Regions from separate parts of the Streptomyces sp. NPDC046931 genome, predicted to be linked through region 3. Evidence: riboswitches for the same ligand, from Rfam matches in the RefSeq annotation. Region 3 holds a riboswitch; each other region holds the start of a gene.

The links. Region 3 has a riboswitch for cyclic di-AMP ahead of ABZ876_RS03720 (transglycosylase SLT domain-containing protein). Riboswitches for the same ligand answer to the same signal wherever they lie in the genome.
Positions count from the first base shown of each region.
Region 1: another riboswitch for cyclic di-AMP. It lies ahead of ABZ876_RS14860 (NlpC/P60 family protein); the one in region 3 lies ahead of ABZ876_RS03720 (transglycosylase SLT domain-containing protein).
Region 2: another riboswitch for cyclic di-AMP. It lies ahead of ABZ876_RS26395 (M23 family metallopeptidase); the one in region 3 lies ahead of ABZ876_RS03720 (transglycosylase SLT domain-containing protein).
Region 4: another riboswitch for cyclic di-AMP. It lies ahead of ABZ876_RS10180 (transglycosylase family protein); the one in region 3 lies ahead of ABZ876_RS03720 (transglycosylase SLT domain-containing protein).

Region 1 is NZ_JBEYWX010000006.1:254,356-259,849, forward strand. Features, by position in the region: gene ABZ876_RS14855 (PP2C family protein-serine/threonine phosphatase) at 1-242, opposite strand, end outside; gene ABZ876_RS14860 (NlpC/P60 family protein) at 373-1,740, opposite strand; cyclic di-AMP (ydaO/yuaA leader) riboswitch at 1,748-1,921, opposite strand; gene ABZ876_RS14865 (hypothetical protein) at 2,202-2,729, shown strand; gene ABZ876_RS14870 (PP2C family protein-serine/threonine phosphatase) at 2,797-3,987, opposite strand; gene ABZ876_RS14875 (SRPBCC family protein) at 4,169-4,645, shown strand; gene ABZ876_RS14880 (cytochrome P450) at 4,766-5,494, opposite strand, start outside.
Region 2 is NZ_JBEYWX010000017.1:47,581-53,074, reverse strand. Features, by position in the region: gene ABZ876_RS26410 (DNA topoisomerase IV subunit A) at 1-313, opposite strand, end outside; gene ABZ876_RS26405 (pitrilysin family protein) at 611-1,990, shown strand; gene ABZ876_RS26400 (pitrilysin family protein) at 1,987-3,375, shown strand; cyclic di-AMP (ydaO/yuaA leader) riboswitch at 3,611-3,790, shown strand; gene ABZ876_RS26395 (M23 family metallopeptidase) at 3,803-4,555, shown strand; gene ABZ876_RS26390 (GntR family transcriptional regulator) at 4,755-5,453, shown strand.
Region 3 is NZ_JBEYWX010000001.1:803,250-808,743, forward strand. Features, by position in the region: gene ABZ876_RS03710 (DUF2092 domain-containing protein) at 1-953, opposite strand, end outside; gene ABZ876_RS03715 (polyprenyl synthetase family protein) at 1,531-2,541, opposite strand; cyclic di-AMP (ydaO/yuaA leader) riboswitch at 3,278-3,477, shown strand; gene ABZ876_RS03720 (transglycosylase SLT domain-containing protein) at 3,497-4,006, shown strand; gene ABZ876_RS03725 (HAD family hydrolase) at 4,003-4,872, opposite strand; gene ABZ876_RS03730 (FAD-dependent oxidoreductase) at 5,132-5,494, opposite strand, start outside.
Region 4 is NZ_JBEYWX010000004.1:93,262-98,755, reverse strand. Features, by position in the region: gene ABZ876_RS10190 (cytochrome P450) at 1-767, shown strand, start outside; gene ABZ876_RS10185 (transglycosylase family protein) at 946-2,040, shown strand; cyclic di-AMP (ydaO/yuaA leader) riboswitch at 2,239-2,403, shown strand; gene ABZ876_RS10180 (transglycosylase family protein) at 2,408-3,103, shown strand; gene eno (phosphopyruvate hydratase) at 3,426-4,712, shown strand; gene ABZ876_RS10170 (septum formation initiator family protein) at 4,813-5,289, shown strand; gene ABZ876_RS10165 (DUF501 domain-containing protein) at 5,356-5,494, shown strand, end outside.

The DNA of each region.
Region 1 (5,494 bases), on a different contig from region 3:
CCGACGACCAGGGCGCCGAGGAGGGCGGTGGCCGCGGGGCCGTAGGAGAGGACGGCCAGCGGCGGGATGGCTCCCAGGAGGAAACCGATGTCCAACGGCGAGGGTGCGACCAGGCTGACGATGCCGACGACCACCAGCAGGACCACGGGCAGCACCTTCACCCCCCGAGGGGGCGGTGCGCCGCTCAGCCAGCCCCGCCGCTCCCGTTTGCGGGGTGACCGCTCGGCGCCCAGGCTCTTCACATCCCCTACGCTCCTACGCGAAGCCGCCTGCCGCAATGCGGACCGAGGCGGCGGATTCGCCCGAACGCCCTGGTGAGGCGCCCCGGGTGACCGGTACGGCGACTGCCGGAACGGGGCTGCCGCCGCCGGGTCACGCGGGCCGTGTCGCGCTGTGGATCGCCGCATCCCCGGCGTAGAAGACCGACTCCTCGCGGATGAAGGCGCCCGGACCCGGCGCGTGGATCATCGTGCCGTCGCCGGTGCACAGGCCGACGTGACCGGCGTCCTGGTTGAAGAAGACGAGGTCACCTGCCCGGATGTCGGTGAGGGGGATCGCCGTGCCGGCGCCCGCCTGATCGCGGGCCGTACGAGGGAGGGTCACCCCGGCGGCCTTCCAGGCGGCCTGGATCAGACCGGCGGCGTCGTACGAGTCCGGTCCGGCCGCGCCCCAGAGACTCGGCCGGCCGATCTGCGCACGGGCGAAGGCGACCGCCTTCGCGGCCTTGGTCTCATGCCCCGGCTCCTGCGTCCCGCCGGTCCCGAGGAGGCTCCCGGTACCGAACACGGCCTCGGTGTCGAACAGCAGTTCGGTGGTGGGGAGCGGCAGGGGTGTGGTCAGGAGCGGTTCGGCGGTGGGGAGCGGCAAGGGCGCGGTGAGGAGCGGTTCGGCGGTGAAGAGCGGCTCGGGGGTGGGGAGCGAGGGGAGCGGGGTGAGCAGCGGTCCGGTGGCGGGGAGCTGTTGCCATGCCTCCTCGACCACACGGCCCGGCTGCCCCTCGGCCGTGCGCCAGGTGTCCTCGGCGGGCCGGGACTCAATCGCCGGGAGCCGCGTGGCGTGCCGTGCGGTGTGCTGCGCCAGCAGGTCACGGGCCGCGGCGAGCTTCCGCTGATTGCGCTCCTTGGCGGTCCCCGGCGCGGACGGTCCGGTCTCGGCCACGGGTGCGGGCAGGGCCCTGGGCGCCTCCGGCCGATTCTCGGGGACCGCGGGCAGCGCGGCCACGGGGCCGGCGGTCAGTTCCGCCACGGGAGCCCCGGTCCGTTCCGCCGCGGGGCCGGCCGTCAGTTCCGCCACCGGGCCCGCGGCCCGTCCGGCGGTCAGTTCGCGCACGGGCCGGTCCGCCGTCCCCAGCTCACGGAGTACGAGCTCGCTGCCCGGACGCTTCGCCGAGGCCGAGGACCCGGCAGCCCCCGTGCCGTCCGGCATTCTGTCGGCGGGCAGCGCGGCCGGAACGGTCGGACCCAGCCTCAGGCGTGCCGCCTCGAACCACTGCTTGGCCACGTCGTCGAGTACGGGATCGGCGCGGCGCCGCTCCTCGCCGAACACCCGGTTGGCGCCTCTCGCCATACCCGTCGCCGCCGCGCGCGTCGCGTTGAAGGTTCCGCTGTCGGTCTCCGCGCGGTCGTACAGGTTGTGGATCCGCTGCTGGACCTCGGCGCGGCTCGGCCCGTCGTCCTCGGTGAACCTGCGCATGCCGGGAAGGCCGAAGCCTCCGGGGCCCGGGGTTCGCTCCGGCGCCATGGGGTCGTACTCCTTCCGTGCTCCGCCTACCGGGTTAGCTGTCGGGTTCGGGCGGACGGATCCGGAAGGCGCGCCCTACGGCCCTTGCCCCGCAGGGCAGTTGGGCCGATTCACCCCATGGTCGGTTGGGTCCCCGGTTCCGGCTGCACTCGGGGTGCACCGGATTCGGCGGAGGCCGCGCAACCCGGCGCGGTTCGCCGGAGGGAGTTACGTGGCCCATGCGTCAACCTAGCCAACTTGTGTGCCTCGCGTGAAGATTGAAGCGCGAAATGTCCGATACCTATGTGTGAATTTCGTTCTGACGTTCCAGCGGAGCTTGCCGTTTTCCCGGTCCGCCCCTCGACCCGACGCCGTTTCTCCGGCCGGAAGCGAGCGCGGGCCATCCGGGCACCGCGCCGATGACGGTGGGCGGCGCCCGGTCCCGGCATGATGAGGCGGAACGATCAGGAAGGTCATCCCCCATGCGACGCACGTCCAAGGCGGACGACTCCGAATCCCGTGCGCGCCTCGCCGAGCGCCGGGCCCGTGCCGACTACACCGGCGGTGTCTACGGCTCCCTGCTCGCCGCCTCGGTGGTGGTCGGCGCCGGCACCAACGGCCCGTTGCCGCGCGCGGAGTTGGTGGCCCTGCTGATGAGCACCGGCGTGGTGTTCTGGGCCGCGCATGTGCACGCCCAGTTGTTCGGCGCGCATCTGGCGCAGCCGAGTCTGGACCGCCGGGTCGCCCTGCTTGTGTGCCGTGACGAGTGGCCGATCGTCAAGGCAGCCGTCCCGCCGGCCGCCGCAGTCGCCGTCAGCCCGCTGCTGGGTCTGGACGTGCGGGGCGCGGTCTGGCTGTCGCTCGCCGTCGCCGTGGCCGGGCAGGTGGGCTGGTCGGCGGCCGCCGCGCGCCACGCCGGTGCCTCCTGGCGCCTCGTGGTCGTCGCCGCGGCGGTCAACCTCGTGATCGGCCTGCTGGTCATCGCGTGCAAGCTCGCCCTGAAGGACTGACCGCGCGGGGCCGACCCGCCTTAGGAGACATGAGGACCGCGGGAGCGGCGGGTTCGGTCAGCCGGGTTCACGTGTCCTGCGGCCGGCTTCCGGGCCGGTGACGGAACCCGTCGGCATGAATGATCCGCGGGTGCGGATGGGCGTGGTGGACGCTCGGGGTGCGATGGAGCGCGATGAGCGCGGCGTCGTCGTCGAGGTGCCCGCCCGTGTGGGCGAGGAGGTCACGCCGTAGCCGGTGCAGCAGCGACTCCGGGCTCTCCTCGGTCCACAGGGCCGCACGGTCCACGAGCGGATAGAAGCGGCCGCTGGTGTCCCTGGCCTCGATGACGCCGTCCGTGTACAGCAGCAGGGTGTCGCCGGGCTCGAAGGAGAACACGTCCAGGTGGTAGTCCGCCGCGTGTGCCGAGCCGATCCCCATCGGCGGGGCGGGGTGCACGCTCGGGACGGTGACCACGTGACCAGGGCTGAGCAGCAGCGGCGGAGGGTGCCCGCAGCTGGTCATGCGGGTGACGGGGTCCCCGTCGGGGATCTCCATCAGCAGGGCGGTGGCGAAGCGTTCGCCCAGTTCCTCGGGCGGCTCGAAGTCGGCCAGATAGCGGGTCACGCTCTGCTCCAGGGTCGCGGCCAGCTCCAGCAGGGACGTCTGCCGGTGGCCCGCCTCCCGGAAGGCGCCGAGCAGCAGGGCGGCCTCACCGATGGCGGAGAGACCCTTGCCGCGGACATCGCCGATCATGACGCGCACCCTGCTGCCGGCCCGGGTGGCGGCGTAGAGGTCGCCGCCGATCTGCGCCTCGTCCTCGGCCGCCAGGTAGAGGCAGGCCACCGTCAGCGGGCCGATGCGTTCCGGCAGGGGCCACAGCAGGACGTGCTGTGCGGCCTCGGCCACCGACCGGACCTGGGCCAGCTGCGCACGGCGCCGGTCCCGGAAGGCGCAGTAGACCACGGTGATCAACGACAGCAGGAACAGGGTGAGGATCTGCACGATGTGGTTGGTCGTGTACAGCCCGCCGTGCAGTACGGCGATGACGACTTGCGCGGCCACCGCCAGCGCCCCGACCAGGCCGGTCAGCCGGGGGCCGGCGAACGAAGGAGTGAGCGCGGGCGCGATCACCAGCGCGGGTCCGAGGTGGATGCTCTCGGGGGAGTGGATGTCCACCAGCGTGATCGCCACGATGAGCGCGATGGGAAACAGCAGGAGCGCATGGCTCGACTGCCACGACTGCCGTAGCCCGGCGACGACCTCTTGCCGGAAACCCATGGCTACCACCCTGCCTCGCCATCGGTCGCCCGGCCACCGGGTGCGCGTGCACGGCTGGTCCCGGCCCGGCTCGGGCCGTCGGCCGTAAACCCGTCCTCGCTGGGTACTCGGCGCTATGTGCCGGATCCGGGCGGCGGGCCGACGGCCCGCCCCGATTCGATCAGCCGAGAAGGAGGCGCAGATGAGCACGGTCAAGGAAACGGTCGAGGTGGAGGTCCCCGTCCGCACCGCCTACAACCAGTGGACGCAGTTCGAGGAGTTCCCGAACTTCATGGAGGGCGTCGAGGAGGTCAGGCAGCTCGACGACCGCCACAACCACTGGACCACCAAGATCGGCGGCGTGCGCCGGGAGTTCGACACCGAGATCGTCGACCAGCTCCCCGACGAGCGCATCACCTGGCGCACCATCAGCGGTGACACGAAGCAGAAGGGCACGGTCCGCTTCCAGCGCGTGGACGACATGCACACCCGGGTGGAACTCGCGATGGACGTCGAGCCCGGCGGCGCCGCGGAGAAGACCGCGGACACCCTGGGGATCATCGACCGGCGGATCAAGGGCGACCTGCGACGCTTCAAGGAGTTCATCGAACAGCAAGGGCGCGAATCCGGAGCCTGGCGTGGACGCATCCGCCCCGGTGACCCCGGCGCCACAGGCTGAGAAGGACCGTGGATCCGCGGCGCCCAGGCGTCTGTGCGCGGCCTGGGCGCCGCGGTGTCTGCGGGCGGCCGGAGTAGGGGACGACGCCGTGTGGCGGTTCGCGCCCTGGACGCCGTCCGCTCAGGGGCGCAGACCGCCGAAACCGACGAGCAGATGGCGTGGGCCGCGCAGCACCGCGTTCTGCCGGTAGGGCGGCGGGTCCTCCATCAGGCGGGGGTTGTCGAGGCGGCGAGCCAGTTCCGACAGGGCGATCTGGGCCTCCAGCCGCGCCAGCGGTGCGCCGAAACAGCTGTGGATGCCGCTGCCGAAGCCCAGGTGCTGGATGTCTCCACGGTCGGGGTCGAACCGGTCGGGGTCCCTGAAGCGCTCGGGGTCCCGATTGCCCGCCGCCAGCACCAGCCAGATCTTCGAGCCCTTGGGAATGGTGGTGCCGCGTACCTCGATGTCCGCGATGCACGTCCGTTGCGGAACGAGCTGCACCGGCGGCTCGTAGCGCAGCAGCTCCTCCACGATGTTGACCGCCAGCCCGGGGTCGCTGCGCAGCCTCTCGAGGTACTCCCGGTGGCGCAGCAGGGTGAGCATTCCGTTGGTGATCAGATTGACGGTCGTCTCGTGGCCCGCGATCAGCAGCAGAACCGCGGTGCTGAGCACCTCCATCGTCGTCATGGGGCCGTCCGGGCCGTGACTGGTCACCAGCTCGGACAGCATGTCCCCGGTGGGTTCCTTGCTGCGCTGCTCGACCAGCTGGGCCAGGTACATGCCCAGCTGCATCCGCGCCTCCTGCGCCCCCCGTCGGCGCTCGGCGTCGTCCTTCCCCGTGTCCGGGTCGAGGCTGGCGACGATGGGTTC
Region 2 (5,494 bases), on a different contig from region 3:
GGGCCATGCGCACCAGGGCGTCGTAGATCGACGCGTCGCCGTGCGGGTGCAGCTTGCCCATGACCTCGCCGACGACGCGGGCGCACTTCACATAGCCGCGCTCGGGGCGCAGGCCCATCTCGTTCATCTGGTAGACGATCCGCCGGTGCACCGGCTTCAGGCCGTCGCGGGCGTCCGGCAGGGCCCTGGAGTAGATGACCGAGTAGGCGTACTCGAGGAAGGAGCCCTGCATCTCGTCGACGACGTCGATGTCGAGGATCCTCTCCTCGTACGGATCGTCGGGCGGCGGGGTCTTCGTGCTGCGGCGGGCCATTGCTGCCGGCTCCTTCACAGTCTGTGCTGGGCATGACGGATGTCTGACGCCGACCATTGTGGACCGCCGCACCGACAACGCGGACCAGGACCCGTCCCCTCGAGGTCCCGGCCCGGGGACGGGCATGCTTCCGCGCCGTCAACACCGTAAGGTGTCCGCCACCCCCCGTAATCACGGTCTCGCTCTCGGCGTACGCAGCCCGGGAACTTGGCCACCGGTCCGCACGCTTGCATACAGTGACAGGACCGGCGGGAAACCGCTGTTTCCGCGACAGCTTTCGCGATCGAAGGGACGTACATGCCCATGGGTCACACGGCCACAGCCGAGGCAGGCTCCGGGGGCCTGACAGCGACCGAGCACCGCCTGGCCAACGGTTTGCGCGTGGTGCTCTCCGAGGACCACCTGACCCCGGTCGCGGCGGTGTGCCTCTGGTACGACGTCGGATCGCGTCACGAGGTCCACGGCCGCACCGGCCTCGCCCACCTCTTCGAGCACCTGATGTTCCAGGGTTCGGGGCAGGTGAAGGGCAACGGCCACTTCGAACTGGTGCAGGGCGCGGGCGGCTCGCTGAACGGCACCACGAGCTTCGAGCGCACGAACTACTTCGAGACCATGCCGGCCCACCAGTTGGAGCTCGCCCTCTGGCTGGAGGCCGACCGCATGGGTTCGCTGCTCGCCGCCCTCGACGACGAGTCCATGGAGAACCAGCGGGACGTCGTGAAGAACGAGCGCCGCCAGCGCTACGACAATGTTCCGTACGGCACCGCGTTCGAGAAACTGACCGCGCTCGCCTACCCGGAGGGCCACCCCTACCACCACACGCCCATCGGCTCGATGGCGGACCTGGACGCGGCCACCCTGGAGGACGCGCGCGCCTTCTTCCGCACGTACTACGCGCCCAACAACGCCGTTCTGTCGGTCGTCGGCGACATCGACCCGCAGCAGACCCTCGCCTGGATCGAGAAGTACTTCGGGTCGATTCCCTCCCACGACGGCAAGCCCGAGCCGCGCGACGGCTCGCTGCCCGACGTCATCGGCGAGCAGCTGCGCGAGGTCGTCGAGGAGGAGGTCCCGGCGCGCGCCCTGATGGGCGCCTACCGGCTGCCGCACGACGGCACGCGCGCGTGCGACGCGGCGGATCTGGCCCTCACCATCCTCGGCGGCGGCGAGTCCTCCCGTCTCTACAACCGGCTCGTACGGCGTGACCGCACCGCCGTCGCCGCCGGCTTCGGCCTGCTCCGGCTCGCCGGGGCGCCCTCGCTGGGCTGGCTGGATGTGAAGACCTCCGGCGACGTCGAGGTGCCCGTCATCGAGTCCGCCATCGACGAGGAGCTCGCCCGGTTCGCCGAGGAGGGCCCCACGACCGAGGAAATGGAGCGTGCCCAGGCCCAGTTGGAGCGTGAGTGGCTCGACCGGCTCGGCACGGTCGCCGGCCGCGCCGACGAACTGTGCCGGTACGCCGTGCTGTTCGGCGACCCGCAGCTCGCCCTGACCGCCGTGCGACGGGTGCTCGCCGTCACCGCCGAGGAGGTGCGGGAGGTCGCGAAGGCCCGCCTGCGCCCCGACAACCGCGCGGTGCTCGTGTACGAGCCGGTCGCGGCCGGGGCCGAGACCACGGAAGCCGCCGAGAACACCGGCGCCGAAGGCACCAGCAACGACGAGGAGTCGGCGAAGTGACCGAGCTCGCGACCATGGACTTCCACCCGCAGCCCCAGCCCGGCACGGCCCGGCCCTGGGCGTTCCCCGAGCCCGAACGCGGCGCGCTGGACAACGGTCTGACGGTGCTGCGCTGCCACCGCCCCGGCCAGCAGGTCGTCGCCGTCGAGGTGCTCCTCGACGCGCCCCTGGACGCTGAGCCGGCCGGCCTCGACGGCGTCGCCACGATCATGGCGCGCGCCTTCTCCGAAGGCACCGACAAGCACTCGGCCGAGGAGTTCGCCGCCGAGCTGGAGCGCTGCGGCGCCACCCTCGACCAGCATGCCGACCACCCCGGTGTGCGCCTGTCCCTCGAAGTGCCGGTCTCCCGCCTTCCGAAGGCGCTCGGACTGCTCGCCGACGCCCTGAGGTCACCGGCGTTCGACGACAGCGAGGTCGAGCGCCTGGTGCGCAACCGCCTCGACGAGATCCCGCACGAGACCGCCAACCCGGCCCGCCGCGCCGCCAAGGAGCTCTCCAAGCAGCTGTTCCCGGCGTCCTCGCGGATGTCGCGCCCGCGCCAGGGCACCGAGGAGACGGTCGCGGCCATCGACTCCGCGGCGGTCCGCGCCTTCTACGAGCGGCATGTGCGGCCCTCGACCGCCGCCGCCGTCGTGGTCGGCGACCTCACCGGCGTCGACCTCGACGCGCTCCTCGGCGAGACGCTCGGGGCCTGGACGGCGGCGCCCGCCAAGCCGCGTCCCGCGCCCCCGGTGACCGCGGACGACAGCGGCCGCGTGGTCATCGTCGACCGCCCCGGCGCGGTCCAGACGCAGCTGCTCATCGGCCGCGTCGGCGCCGACCGCCACGACCGGGTGTGGCCCGCACAGGTGCTCGGTACGTACTGCCTCGGCGGCACCCTCACCTCCCGCCTGGACCGCGTCCTGCGCGAGGAGAAGGGCTACACCTACGGTGTGCGGGCGTTCGGCCAGGTGCTGCGTTCCGTGCCCGACGGCACCGGCGCCGCGATGCTGGCCATCAGCGGTTCCGTCGACACGCCGAACACCGGCCCCGCGCTCGACGACCTCTGGAAGGTGCTGCGCACCCTCGCCGCCGAGGGATTGACGGACGCCGAGCGAGACGTCGCCGTGCAGAACCTGGTGGGTGTGGCACCGCTCAAGTTCGAGACCGCGGCGGCCGTCGCGAGCACGCTCGCCGACCAGGTCGAACAGCACCTGCCGGACGACTACCAGTCGACGCTGTATCAGAAGCTCGCCGAGACGGGCACGGTCGAGGCCACGGCCGCGGTCGTGAACGCCTTCCCCGTGGACCGTCTGGTGACCATCCTGGTGGGCGACGCCGCGCAGATCGAGGAGCCCGTCAAGGCGCTCGGCATCGGTGAAGTCCGCGTCGTACGGGCGGAGTAGAGACGCCTCGTACGCGTCCGGGACGGCGACGTTCCGAAGGGGCCCTGGTGACGTCTTGCGTCACCAGGGCCCGCTCGTTCGGGCTCACTCGTGAGTTTGTCCGTATTGCCACAGAGACCGCCCCTCTGCCCTGTGGGATGCGCTACAAACCCCCTGATCGGTTTGCCGACCCGAAGAGAGCGCTTCTAGCGTCTGTCGGGCTGTCCGTCAGGCAGTGCGCCGCACCCGCGGCACCGGACAGCCATCGCCGAGTCCCCGTACGGCGCGAGCCAGGGGAGCCGGGGACCCACCTTGCCCTCGCGCCTTCGCGGCTGGGGGCTCATGCAGTCCCTGGGGTGAATCGGGCGTCAGCCCGTAGGAGACCTTCCTGCTCCGAACCCGTCAGCTAACCCGGTAGGCGAGAGGGAAGGAAAGGACCAGCCACTTCATGGCGTTCACCTGCGCCACCGGGAAGCACCGCCGTCCGAGCCGCATGCGGCGTACGACCACGAACGCCATGGGCGTCGCGGCGCTCAGCACCACCGGCGTCATCGGCACCCTCGCCGCCCCGGCCTTCGCCGCCGGGCAGCCCGTCCAGGAGACCGGACTGATCCGGGCCCTCGCCCTCGGCGACTCGGTCGCGGAGAAGATCGACGCCCAGGCAGCCGCCCAGAAGCAGGCCGCCGAGCAGAAGAAGGCCGCGGAGGCGGCGCGCAGGCAGGCCGCGGAGAAGGCGCGCAAGGAACGTGAGGCCAAGGAGCGCGCGGCCCGTGAGGCCGAGCGCGAGCGTCTCAACGCGTATGTGACGCCTGTCTTCCACTCCTACGTCTCCACCGGCTACAAGTCCGGCGGCTCCCTGTGGTCCTCCGGCACCCACACCGGCATCGACTTCCACGCCGCCACGGGCACGCCCGTGCACGCCGTGGGCTCGGGCACCGTCGTCGAGATCGGCTGGGGCGGCGCGTACGGCAACCAGATCGTCATCAAGATGAACGACGGCACGTACACGCAGTACGGTCATCTGTCGTCCATCGGTGTCTCCGTGGGCCAGAGCGTCACTCCCGGCCGGCAGATCGGTCTGTCCGGGGCCACCGGCAACACCACCGGTCCCCACCTCCACTTCGAGGCGCGCACGAGCCAGGAGTACGGCTCCGACATCGACCCCGTCGCCTATCTCAGGTCGCACGGCGTGAACGTCTGACGGCCGGCCGCCGTGCGGCGCGCCCGGATGTGATGGCCCCGGCTCACCGGCCGGGGCCATCATTGTTTCGAACTGTTGTCTGTCCAAAAAATATCCATGGAATCCGGTCTGCCGTCGGAAATTCGGCCCCGCTGCAATAGAGTCGACGGAACACACGTCAACCGTCGACGTTTCACGGGGTTTAAGGCGGAGGTCGGTCATGCGTATTCCGGCGCACTCGGTATGCACGGCGATCCGTGATGACATCGTCGCGGGTGTCTACGAGCGCGGCGGCCGGCTCACCGAGGAGCTCCTGGCCCGCCGCTACGGCGTCTCCCGTGTCCCCGTGCGCGAGGCCCTGCGGACCCTGGAGGCCGAGGGCTTCGTCGTCACCCGCAGACACGCGGGCGCGTGTGTCGCGGAGCCCACCGATCAGGAGGCCGCCGACCTGCTGGAGATGCGCATGCTGCTGGAGCCGCTGGGGGCCGCTCGGGCCGCCCAGCGCCGCACCGCGGCCCATCTCAAGGTGCTGCGCGGCCTGGTCAGGCTGGGCCAGGAGCGCGCCAGGAGGGGCACCGGCGAGGATCTGCGCTCTCTGGGCGGATGGTTTCACGAGACGCTGGCCCAGTCCTGTGGGAGCCCCGCGCTCACCTCGACGCTCGGCCAGCTGCGGCACAAGATCGCCTGGATGTACACGGTCGAGGTGCCGGCCAACCCCGTGGAGTCGTGGGCCGAGCACGGCGGCATCGTGGACGCCGTCGCACGCGGGGACAGTGAGCGGGCGCGCGCCCTCACGGCGCTGCACGCCGAGCGCGCGACGGCCGCGCACCGGCTGCGCTTCCCCGGCGCGGGGGGCGACCGCGCGGAACGTGTGAGGACTTCGCAACATGCCGTAAACGTGTCGGGGGTCCGGCATTAACACGGACGCCGTATACAAAGAGGGATATTCGGCGGGGTCTA
Region 3 (5,494 bases):
TCGCCCCACGCCTGCTTCTCGGCGCCATGGGTCCGCGCCTTGTCCTCGTCCTTCAGGTCGTCGCCCTGGGTGACCTTCGTGCCCTTGGGCGGCGTGAAGTCGAACGTCGACGCGGCCGGCCGGCTGAACGACACCTGGGTGAAGCCCGCGTCGACGACTGCCGCGCCGCCGGATGCCGGGGTCAGGGTGAACTTCAGCGGCATCCCGGTCTTGGCGTCCACCGCGATGCTGATGGCGCCGACCGTCGTGCCCGACTGCCGGGGCTTGATGAGCAGCTTGTAGGCGTCGCGGCCCGCCACCTGCGCGGTGCCGTCGACCGTCACCGACGTCGTCTTGTCGGCGGCCTTCAGGGCCTCCTCGGCGAAGTCCTTCGGCGTGGCCGGCATGTCCTCGGGCGCCGCCTTCGCACCCTTGTGGTCACCCGCGCCGGTCGCGTGGAACGCCTCGTTCGACGCGCTGTCGTACGCCCACACCCGGTCGCCGTTGCGGATGACGCTGTATTCGGCGGCCTTCTCGATGAGCGAGATCTTCTGCTTGTCCTGGCCGTCGGCGGCGACCCGCAGGGTGTGCGTGCCGGAGGCCAGCTCCAGCAGCTTGGAGCTCGGATCCGCGGCCGAGCCGCCCTTGTCGCCCCCGCCCTGCGAGAGCGCGCCCGAGGCGCGGCTGCTCTCCAGGCCGCCCAGGTTGGGCAGGCCCAGGTCCGTGCTGATCTTCACCGTGCCGGACATCTGCTGGACGTCCGACCTGGCGATCTTCTCGATGAGCTGCTGGGCGCTGATCTTCGGCAGGTCCGGGTCGCCGGATCCGGCGAACGCCGGGACGAGCCCGATGGTTGCGGCCGCCACCCCCACCACCGCGACCGGGACGACGTACCGCGCGGCCGTGCGCCGCCCGTCGCGTACGTCCTCGGCCTCGCCGGCGGGCGTGCTGCCGTCGGATTCGTACGGTGCCATGTGTGCCTTACCTCCGTCATCGGCGGCGGCCTACCGTGCGTGCCCTGGTCCACCCCTGTGCCGCCATTCTCACCCGAACTCCTGTGAGGTGGTGTCACCCATCTGACCAAATCGGCCCGGAAGAAGCGTCAGCCCGCGGACTCAACTCCGCGTAATCCTGGGGTATGACACGGCGGGACGGGGGCTACTCCGACCCGTAGGGGTCAAGGGTCAGGGGGGAGGGGTTCCGGGTCCGGAGTCCCAGGTCCCGGTCCGGAGTCAAGGTCCAGGTCCGGAGTCCGGGAACCAGAGGTCCGGAGTCCGGGAACCAGAGGCCCGGGAGTCCGGGAACCAGAGGCCCGGGAGTCCGGGGACCGGAGGCCCGGCCGTGGTCCGGGAGTCCGGGGACCGGAGGCCCGGCCGTGGTCCGGGAGTCCGGGAACCAGAGGTCCTGGAGTCCCGGGGGTCCCGGGAGTTCCTGGAGTCCTACGGAGAGGACGCCGCCGGTGAGTGCGGCGTGCCCGGCATGGTCCCCGCGGCCGACACGCGATGGCGGCCAGAGGCCGCACCCTGACGGCACAGCACGAGCGGAGCGGCCTCAGCCCGCCCGGTGCACCACCGCGTCGCACAGCTCCATCAGGGCCGCCTTCGCACCGCAGTCCGGCAGCGGGGCCAGGCCCGAGCGGGCGTCCTCCACATAGCGGACCGTGTCGCGGCGCGCCATCTCCAGGGCCGGGTGGGCGCGCAGGCGGGCGAGGGCCTCGGCATGCCGGGCGTCGTCCGTGAGGTCGGAGTCCAGAAGCTCGCACAGGGCGATGTCCTCGGGCAGCCCCATGCGCTCCACCCGCTCACGCAGCCGCAGGACCGGGAGGGTGGGAATGCCCTCACGCAGGTCCGTCCCCGGCGTCTTCCCGGACTCGCGCGAGTCCGACGCGATGTCCAGGACGTCGTCGGCCAGCTGGAACGCCACGCCCAGCCGCTCGCCGTACTGCGTGAGCACGTCCACGACCGTCTCGTCGGCCCCCGACATCATGGCGCCGAAGCGGCACGCCACGGCCACCAGCGAGCCGGTCTTGCCGCCGAGGACGTCGAGGTAGTGCTCCACCGGGTCACGGCCGTCCCGCGGACCCGCCGTCTCCAGGATCTGTCCCGTGACCAGCCGCTCGAAGGCCTCCGCCTGGATCCGGACCGCCTCCGGGCCGAGATCGGCCAGGATGTGCGACGCCCTCGCGAAGAGGAAGTCACCCGTCAGGACCGCGACCGCGTTGCCCCAGCGGGCGTTGGCGCTGTCCACCCCGCGCCGCACCTCGGCCTCGTCCATCACGTCGTCGTGGTACAGCGTGGCGAGGTGGGTGAGCTCCACGACCACGGCCGAGGGCACGACCCCCGGCGCGTACGGGTCGCCGAACTGCGCCGCGAGCATCACCAGCAGCGGCCGGAACCGCTTCCCGCCCGCACGCACCAGGTGCTGCGCGGCCTCCGTGATGAAGGGCACCTCACTCTTGGTGGCCTCGAGCAGCCCCTCCTCGACAGCGGCCAATCCGGCCTGGACATCGGCTTCAAGAGCCTGGTCCCGCACGCTCAGCCCGAACGGCCCGACGACGGTCACGTGGGGTCTCCTGTCTGCTGATGTCTGCTGATGTCTGCTGACGATCACGCGGTCGGTCTCAAGCACGGTCACTTGGTCGATGACGTCGCCCGTCGACGTGGCTCATCGAGTTTGTCGATCTGTCGCCGTCATCCCTCAAGTCAGCGTATCCGGTCACGTTTCGATCACCACGAGCGCCCACTGTTCCAGGCCGGGCGGTATCGGATCGCGAACGGCATGTCCTTGATCATCTGATACGAACATACATTCCTGATATACCCGGCAAACACCCCTCGCGACCGGGACCGGCCCCTTGCCCCCCAGCCCAAAAGCCCCCGGGGCCACCCCTCCCCGCGTCCGTCGACCGCAAGCCGCCACCCCATACGCCACGGAAGCCGGAGCACGGACTCCCGCCTTCCTCGGTACGGCTGCCCACACCCCCGCACCCCATACCCGCACCCCGGGAACTCCCCTGCCGGACAACCACAACACGAGGAATGTGACCGTTTTGCCCGAATAGACCATTTATGTCATTAAGCGCCGATGGTGACCCGGGGGGCGGGAGTGAAATAGCTCACGTTCGCGACAGGCGGGATACCGCAGGCGTCCCACCAACTCCGCATTTGCTAACGGGAATTTGAATCGCTCCCAACAAACTGGATCACCTTCTCTATTCCCCCATTTCAAGGTCAATTCGGAAGGACTGTGACTTGACCGCTTGTTCCCGACATGTGCTCTCGCATACCTTCCCCTCGATACGAGCGGAACGCCGAATCCTGCCGCCGCTCGAGTGCCCACCGACCACGACGGCAGGAGCGGGGGACCCAGGTAAGCCGCCGATTCGGACACCGCGCCGGAACGGCCAGGGGTGAAGCCGTGGCCTCGACATCGAGGACACGGCCGGGCACCTCCCCGCCCGAACCCGACAGCTCACCTCGCAGGCGCCGGAGAGGAATGCGACATGCCCGCTTTCGCCCTGCCCGCACGCCGTCAGGACCGCGCCTCCAAGGCCGCCCGTCTCACCCGTGCCCTCGCACTCGCGGGGTCGGGTGCCGCCGTTCTCGCCCTGCCGGTCATGGGAGCGACCAGCGCTTCCGCCGCGACCGGTACGCCGGCGACGGCCACCGCCGCCAGCGCCGCCACCGTCAAGACCCTGACGACCCGCGGCACCAACCTCGACAGCTGGATCCGCCAGTCGCTGGAGGTCATGGCCCAGCACGGCATCCCCGGCACGTACGACGGCATCTACCGCAACGTGATGCGCGAGTCGTCCGGCAACCCCAAGGCCATCAACCTGTGGGACTCCAACGCCCGTAAGGGGATCCCGTCGAAGGGTCTGCTCCAGATCATCGACCCGACCTTCGCCGCGTACCACGTGCCCGGCACGGCGTTCGACCCGTACGACCCGGTGGCGAACATCACGGCCGCGTGCAACTACGCCGCCCACCGCTACGGCTCGATCGACAACGTCAACAGCGCGTACTAGTACCGCTCCTCATAGCCGCCGGGCTCCCGGCCGCCGATGATGTCGGCCGGTGTCCGGTGCACCCCGAAGAGTCGTTCGAGGACGACGGCGATGCCGTCGTCCTCGTTCGACACGGTGATCTCGTCCGCCACGGCCTTGAGTTCGGGGTGGGCGTTGGCCATGGCCACCCCGTACGCGGCCCACGCGAACATCGGGATGTCATTGGGCATGTCACCGAAGGCGATGGTCTCCCCCGGGCCGAGGCCCAGGTGGTCGGCGGCCAGTGCCAGCCCCGTCGCCTTGGTGATGCCGCACGGCTGGAGTTCCACGGTGCCGGGCCCGGACATGGTGACCGTCGCGAGAGAACCGACCGCCGCACGGGCCGCCGTCGCCAACTCGTCGTCCGAGAGGGCGTGATGGCGCAGCAGCACCTTGCTGATCGGCTCGCACCACAGGTCGTCGCGCCGCTCGACCCGTACCGCGGGCAGCGTGGGATGCGGCATCCGGTAGCCGGGTTCGACGAGCGTGAGCCCGTCGACCCCGTCCTGGTCGACGGCCGCGTACACCTGCCCCACCTCCGCCTCGATCTTGCCGAGCGCGGTCTCGGCCAACTCCCGGTCCAGGGTGACGGAGAACAGCAGCCGGTTCGCGCCGACGTCGTACACCTGCGCGCCCTGTCCGCACACCGCGAGCCCCTCGCTGCCGAGGTCGTCGAGCAGCGGCCGCACCCTGGGCGCCGGGCGCCCCGTCACGACGAGATGCTGTGCGCCTGCCGCCGAGACCCGCGCCAGGGCGGCCCTTGACCGGTCGGAGAGCGTGTCGTCGTCACGCAACAGCGTTCCGTCCAGGTCGGTGGCGACGAGTGAATATGCGAAGGGTGCGGCCATGATCAGAGAATACGGATGGATCGCCCCGCCGACTCGGCGCGAACCGGAGGACGTCCGGTATCCCGCGTACTGCGAACTCCCCTAGCAGCGCACCGTAGTTGCCGCGCGCCCCTCCGGAACACGACGGACGGCCTGCGGCCCCGGCGTGAACCGTCCTGCGGCCCGGGGACGCGACGGTGCCGCGCCCCCTCCGTGATCCGTGATCCGTGATCCGTGATCCGGATGCCGCTCAACCGTGTGCCGCTCAACCGTGTGCCGCTCAGCCGTGTGCCGCCGCCAGGTGCTTCGCCAGCCGGGGCGAGGCGAACTCCGTGCCGCACACGAAGCGCATCACCGGCCCGTAAGAGGCCGCCGCGGGCAGGCCCGTGAAGTACAGGCCCGGCACGGAGGACACATAACCCGCGCCGAGCCGCGGAGTGCCCCGGCTCACCGCCAGTTCCGTCCGCAGTTCATGGCCCAGGAAGTCCATCGCCGCGATGTCCACGCGGTAGCCGGTGGCGGCGATCACATGGTCCGCGGTGAGTTCCTCCGTGCGGCCCGTGTGCGTCCGGACCGTCAGGACGGGGCTGCCGTCCGGCGCGGACGCGCCGACCACGGCGACGACCTCGCGCACCTGCACCTT
Region 4 (5,494 bases), on a different contig from region 3:
TCCGGCACCAGGGAGGCCCCCGGGGCGGGGTCGCACGGTCCGTGAAGAAGATGCGCGGGTACCTCGCCGACCTCATCCACCGCAAGCGCGAGGCTCTGCCCGACGCCCCCGGACCCGGCGAGGACCTCATCTCCGGCCTCATCCGCGCCTCCGACCACGGTGAGCACCTCACCGAGAACGAGGCCGCCGCCATGGCCTTCATCCTGCTCTTCGCCGGGTTCGAGACCACCGTCAACCTCATCGGCAACGGTACGTACGCCCTTCTCACCCACCCCGGGCAGCGGGCCCGCCTCCAGACCTCGCTCGCCCGCGGCGAGAGGGATCTCCTCGCCACCGGCGTCGAGGAACTCCTGCGCTACGACGGCCCGGTGGAGCTGGCCACCTGGCGGTTCGCCACCCGGCCGCTCACCATCGGCGGGCAGGACATCGCCCCCGGCGACCCCGTGCTCGTGGTGCTCGCCTCCGCGGACCGGGATCCGGAGCGGTTCGCCGACCCCGGGGTCCTCGACCTCGCCCGCCGCGACAACCAGCACCTCGGTTACGGCCACGGCATCCACTACTGCCTCGGCGCCCCCCTCGCCCGGCTGGAGGGACAGACCGCCCTCGCCACACTCCTCACCCGTCTCCCCGACCTGCGACTCGCGGTGGATTCTGCCGATCTGCGCTGGCGCGGAGGGCTCATCATGCGCGGATTGCGCACGCTTCCTGTGGAGTTCACACCAGTTCCGGAGAAAGATCACCGACATAGCGCCCGCGGGGCGAAGTGAGGTGGCGGACACGCCGACGGTCACAGGAAGGTGACATTTTCTCAACTCCGTGATCTTCACGTGATCTGCGCTGCATTAACTTGTGACAAGTGATCGTCTGGTTATACGTTCACGCAGCAGCACGGCGGTACGCCACGGCCGCCGCGTTGGTCACTGCTGTCGTGTGAAAGGCAACCGCATGCTCTCCGGGAACGGTCGTCACCGTCGCCCTCGCCAGGCTCCTGCACTCCTCGTCGCGGCGGGGGTGACCGGATCAGCGATCGCCATCCCGCTCCTCGGCGCCACCGGTGCGAGTGCGGCCAGCGGCACGACCTGGGACCGGGTCGCGGAATGCGAGAGCGGCGGGACCTGGAGCGCCGACACCGGCAACGGCCGCTACGGCGGACTCCAGTTGACACAGGAGGACTGGGACAGGTACGGCGGTCTCGACTACGCCCAGCGCCCCGACCAGGCCAGCCGCTCGCAGCAGATCGCCGTCGCCGAGAAGATCCTCGAAGACCGGGGTGTCTCCATCTGGAGCACCTGCGGACTGGTCTCCGGCCTGAGCAAGGACTCGGCTGCCGCGGACGTCGACACGGGCCTGGCCGGCGACTCCTCCGGCGGCGGCTCCTTCTCGTCCTCGTACTCCGGCATGGGTGACGGACTGTCCCAGTCATCCAACTGGTCCCAGCAGTCCCATTCATCGAAGTCCTCCGGGCCGTCCGCCTCGGCTCCGTCGTCGCCCTCTTCGCCGTCTTCCTCCTCCGCGTCCCCGTCGTCGCCCTCATCCCCGTCCTCCACACCGTCCTCCTCGTCTCCCTCCTCTCCCTGGTCCTCCTCCTCGTCCTCGCCCTCGACATCGGCCACCGACCCCACCGAGAGCGGCACCGATGGCGGATCGGGGAGTCTGCTCGGCGCGCTCACGGCCACGACGAAGCGCGACGGTGCGGACAAGCCCGGGCAGAGCGGCGCGCCTTCGGATGCGGACGAGGCCTCGGGTGCCGGCCGTCACCGGGGTGACAGTGCCGACGAGAGCGCCGCGGACGGCCGTACCGGCGACACGGCCGGCCGTCACGCCTCCCGTGGTGCCACCGCCGCGCGGGACACCGTCGACGACTCGTACACCGTGCGCCCCGGGGACAATCTGTCGGCGATCGCCGACTCCCTTGACGTCAAAGGTGGATGGGCCGCCCTCTATGACGCGAACAAGAAGACGGTCGGCGCCGATCCCGACCTCATCGTTCCCGGTCAGAGCCTTGCGCTCGCGGACGAGTCGTCCGGGGACGATTCCTGAACTCGCCTCTGACCGGCGGCACTTCGCGCCCTGCTTCGCGCTGAATGTCCGGTTTGGCGAGAGTGAGACATGAGTCTCATAAGCCCTGATCGTCTTTGAAATTGGGGCGATCGAATGCTTACGGTCGTGATCGCTCGCCACAGCGGGCCCCGACGGTCGCAACGCCGAATCCTGCCAGCGGCCGTACGGGAACAGTCGTCGCGTCAAGCGCCGTAGGCAGGAGCGGGGGACCCAAGGTAGGTGCCGCACCCGGGAGTTGACCGGGCGGCTAGGGGTGGAGCCGCGCGCCGAGAGGTGCGCGGCCGGGCAACTCAACCGGCCCGAACCCGACAGCTCACCTCGCAGGCGTCGGTGAGGGGATCGAACCATGCTGTGTTCCGGTAAGGGTAAGCACCGCCGCCCGTCCAAGGCCGTCCGCGCCATTGCACTCGCCGGTGTCACCGGCGCCGCCGTCGCCGCCCCGCTGATGGCGGCCGGCAACGCCTCCGCCGCAACCGCCTCCCAGTGGGACGCCGTCGCCCGGTGCGAGTCCGGCGGCAACTGGTCCATCAACACCGGCAACGGCTTCTACGGCGGTCTGCAGTTCACCAACTCGACCTGGGCCGCGTACGGCGGCACCGCCTACGCCCCGCGGGCAGACCTGGCCTCCGAGGGACAGCAGATCGCCGTCGCCGAGAAGGTCCTCGCGGGCCAGGGCAAGGGCGCCTGGCCGGTCTGCGGCACGGGTCTGTCCAGCACCCCCTACAGCGGTGCCGCGGCCTCCACCGGCAACTCGAGCGGCGCCGGCAGCTCCGCGAAGAGCACCACCACCCGCTCCACCGAGCACCAGACAGCCAACCGCTCCGCGCAGCGCCCGGCCCCTCGTAAGACCGTCACCACCCCGACCGGCAAGAAGGTCGAGAAGGGCGACGGCGAGTACAAGGTCGTCAAGGGCGACACCCTCAGCTCGATCGCCGAGCGGCACCACGTCCAGGGCGGCTGGGAGAAGCTGTTCCAGCTGAACAAGGACATCATCGAGGATGCCGACATCATCTACCCGGGCCAGCAGCTGCACCTGAAGTGACAGCCGGCCGGTCCCTGACGGCTGTCCGTCGGCCGGCCCCCAGTGCCTTCACCAGCGCGGCCCCCGGAGCGGGGGCCGCGTGAGGACCGCCCCCGTTCCCACGGGCTCCCCGCTCCGGTGCGTGTTCCCCCGTACGCGCCGGAGCGGGGCTTTTTGCTTCCGCGCCCCCTCTTGGCCCCCCGCCTTTGTTCCGTACTGGAACAATGGGTACCGTCACCCTGTCCACGGGACGGTCGGTCGGCTGGCCGCCGCCCCGGGGCGGTTAGGCTCTAGGCGCAAGGCACACCAGCCCCGCACCAACAGCGTCACATCCACGAAGGAGATGCTCGTGCCGTCCATCGACGTCGTCGTAGCCCGGGAAATCCTGGACTCCCGAGGCAACCCCACGGTCGAGGTCGAGGTCGGCCTCGACGACGGCAGCACGGGTCGTGCCGCCGTTCCCTCCGGCGCCTCCACCGGCGCCTTCGAGGCCATCGAGCTCCGTGACGGAGACCCGAACCGCTACCAGGGCAAGGGTGTCGAGAAGGCCGTCCTCGCGGTCATCGAGCAGATCGGCCCGGAGCTGGTCGGCTACGACGCCACCGAGCAGCGCCTGATCGACCAGGCCATGTTCGACCTGGACGCGACCGACAACAAGGGCTCCCTCGGCGCCAACGCCATCCTGGGCGTCTCCCTCGCCGTCGCCCACGCCGCCTCCGAGGCCAGCGACCTCCCGCTCTTCCGCTACCTGGGCGGCCCGAACGCGCACCTGCTGCCGGTGCCGATGATGAACATCCTGAACGGCGGCTCGCACGCCGACTCCAATGTGGACATCCAGGAGTTCATGATCGCCCCGATCGGCGCGGAGTCCTTCTCCGAGGCCCTGCGCTGGGGCACCGAGGTCTACCACACGCTGAAGAAGGTGCTGAAGGGCAAGGGCCTGTCCACCGGCCTCGGCGACGAGGGCGGCTTCGCCCCGAACCTCGGTTCCAACCGTGAGGCCCTCGACCTCATCCTCGAGGCGATCAAGCAGGCCGGGTACGTCCCCGGCGAGCAGATCGCCCTCGCGCTCGACGTCGCCGCCTCCGAGTTCTACAAGGACGGCAAGTACCTCTTCGAGGGCAAGGAGCGCTCCGCCGCCGAGATGACGGAGTACTACGAGGAGCTCGTCGCGGCCTACCCGCTCGTCTCCATCGAGGACCCGCTGTTCGAGGACGACTGGGCCGGCTGGAAGGTCATCACCGACAAGCTCGGCGACAAGGTCCAGCTGGTCGGCGACGACCTGTTCGTCACCAACCCCGAGCGCCTCGCCCGCGGCATCGAGGAGGGCGCCGCCAACGCCCTGCTGGTCAAGGTCAACCAGATCGGCTCGCTGACCGAGACCCTGGACGCCGTCGAGCTGGCCCAGCGCAACGGCTTCAAGTGCATGATGTCCCACCGCTCCGGCGAGACCGAGGACGTCACCATCGCCGACCTGGCCGTCGCCACCAACTGCGGCCAGATCAAGACCGGAGCCCCGGCCCGCTCCGAGCGCGTCGCCAAGTACAACCAGCTGCTGCGCATCGAGGAGATCCTGGACGACGCCGCGGTGTACGCCGGCCGCAGCGCCTTCCCGCGCTTCAAGGGCTGAGCGGCCAGGGCCGCGCCCGAGCCAGTCGTCCGTACGTCCCCGTACGCGGTCCCGTACCGTGTGCGGGGACGTACGCACGTGTGAAGGGGAGGCGGGAGACATGGCCGTGAAGGACCGTGACCGGTTCTCCACCGCGACCAGGCTGCGGCTGCTCGGAGAGCAGACGGCGGCCCGGGTGTACCGCTCCCAGACCAGACGCCAGGCCCGCCGCTCCCGGCTCACGGGCCGGGCCGCCCTGCTCGCGCTCGTCCTGTGCTCGCTGGTCGTGGCGCTCGCGTACCCGATACGGCAGTACGTCTCCCAGCGCGCCGAGATCGCCGACATGGAGCGGCAGCGGCAGGAGGCCCGCAACCGGGTCGAGCAACTGCGCGACCTCAAGGCGCGCTGGCAGGACGACGCGTACGCGCAGCAGCAGATCCGGAAGCGGCTGCACTATGTGATGCCGGGGGAGACCGGGTACACCGTGGTCGACCCGGACCCGGCCAGGCAGTCCCGTGTGCACCGGACGGCCCTCGCGCGCCCCTGGTACGCGGGCGTCTGGGACGGGGTGGACAAGGCCGACGCGTCCGACCGGTGAGCCCGGCCCAGAGCCCGACAGTGCCCGACAGTGCCTGACAGAGACACAAGAGAGACTTCGTACCGCATGGAAACGCCCCCGCCGCCCACCCCGCGCACCGAGCCCACGGACGCGGATGTCGAGGCCATCCAGCAGCAGCTCGGCCGAACCCCGCGCGGGCTGTGCGCGATCGCGCACCGCTGCCCGTGTGGGCAGCCGGACGTCG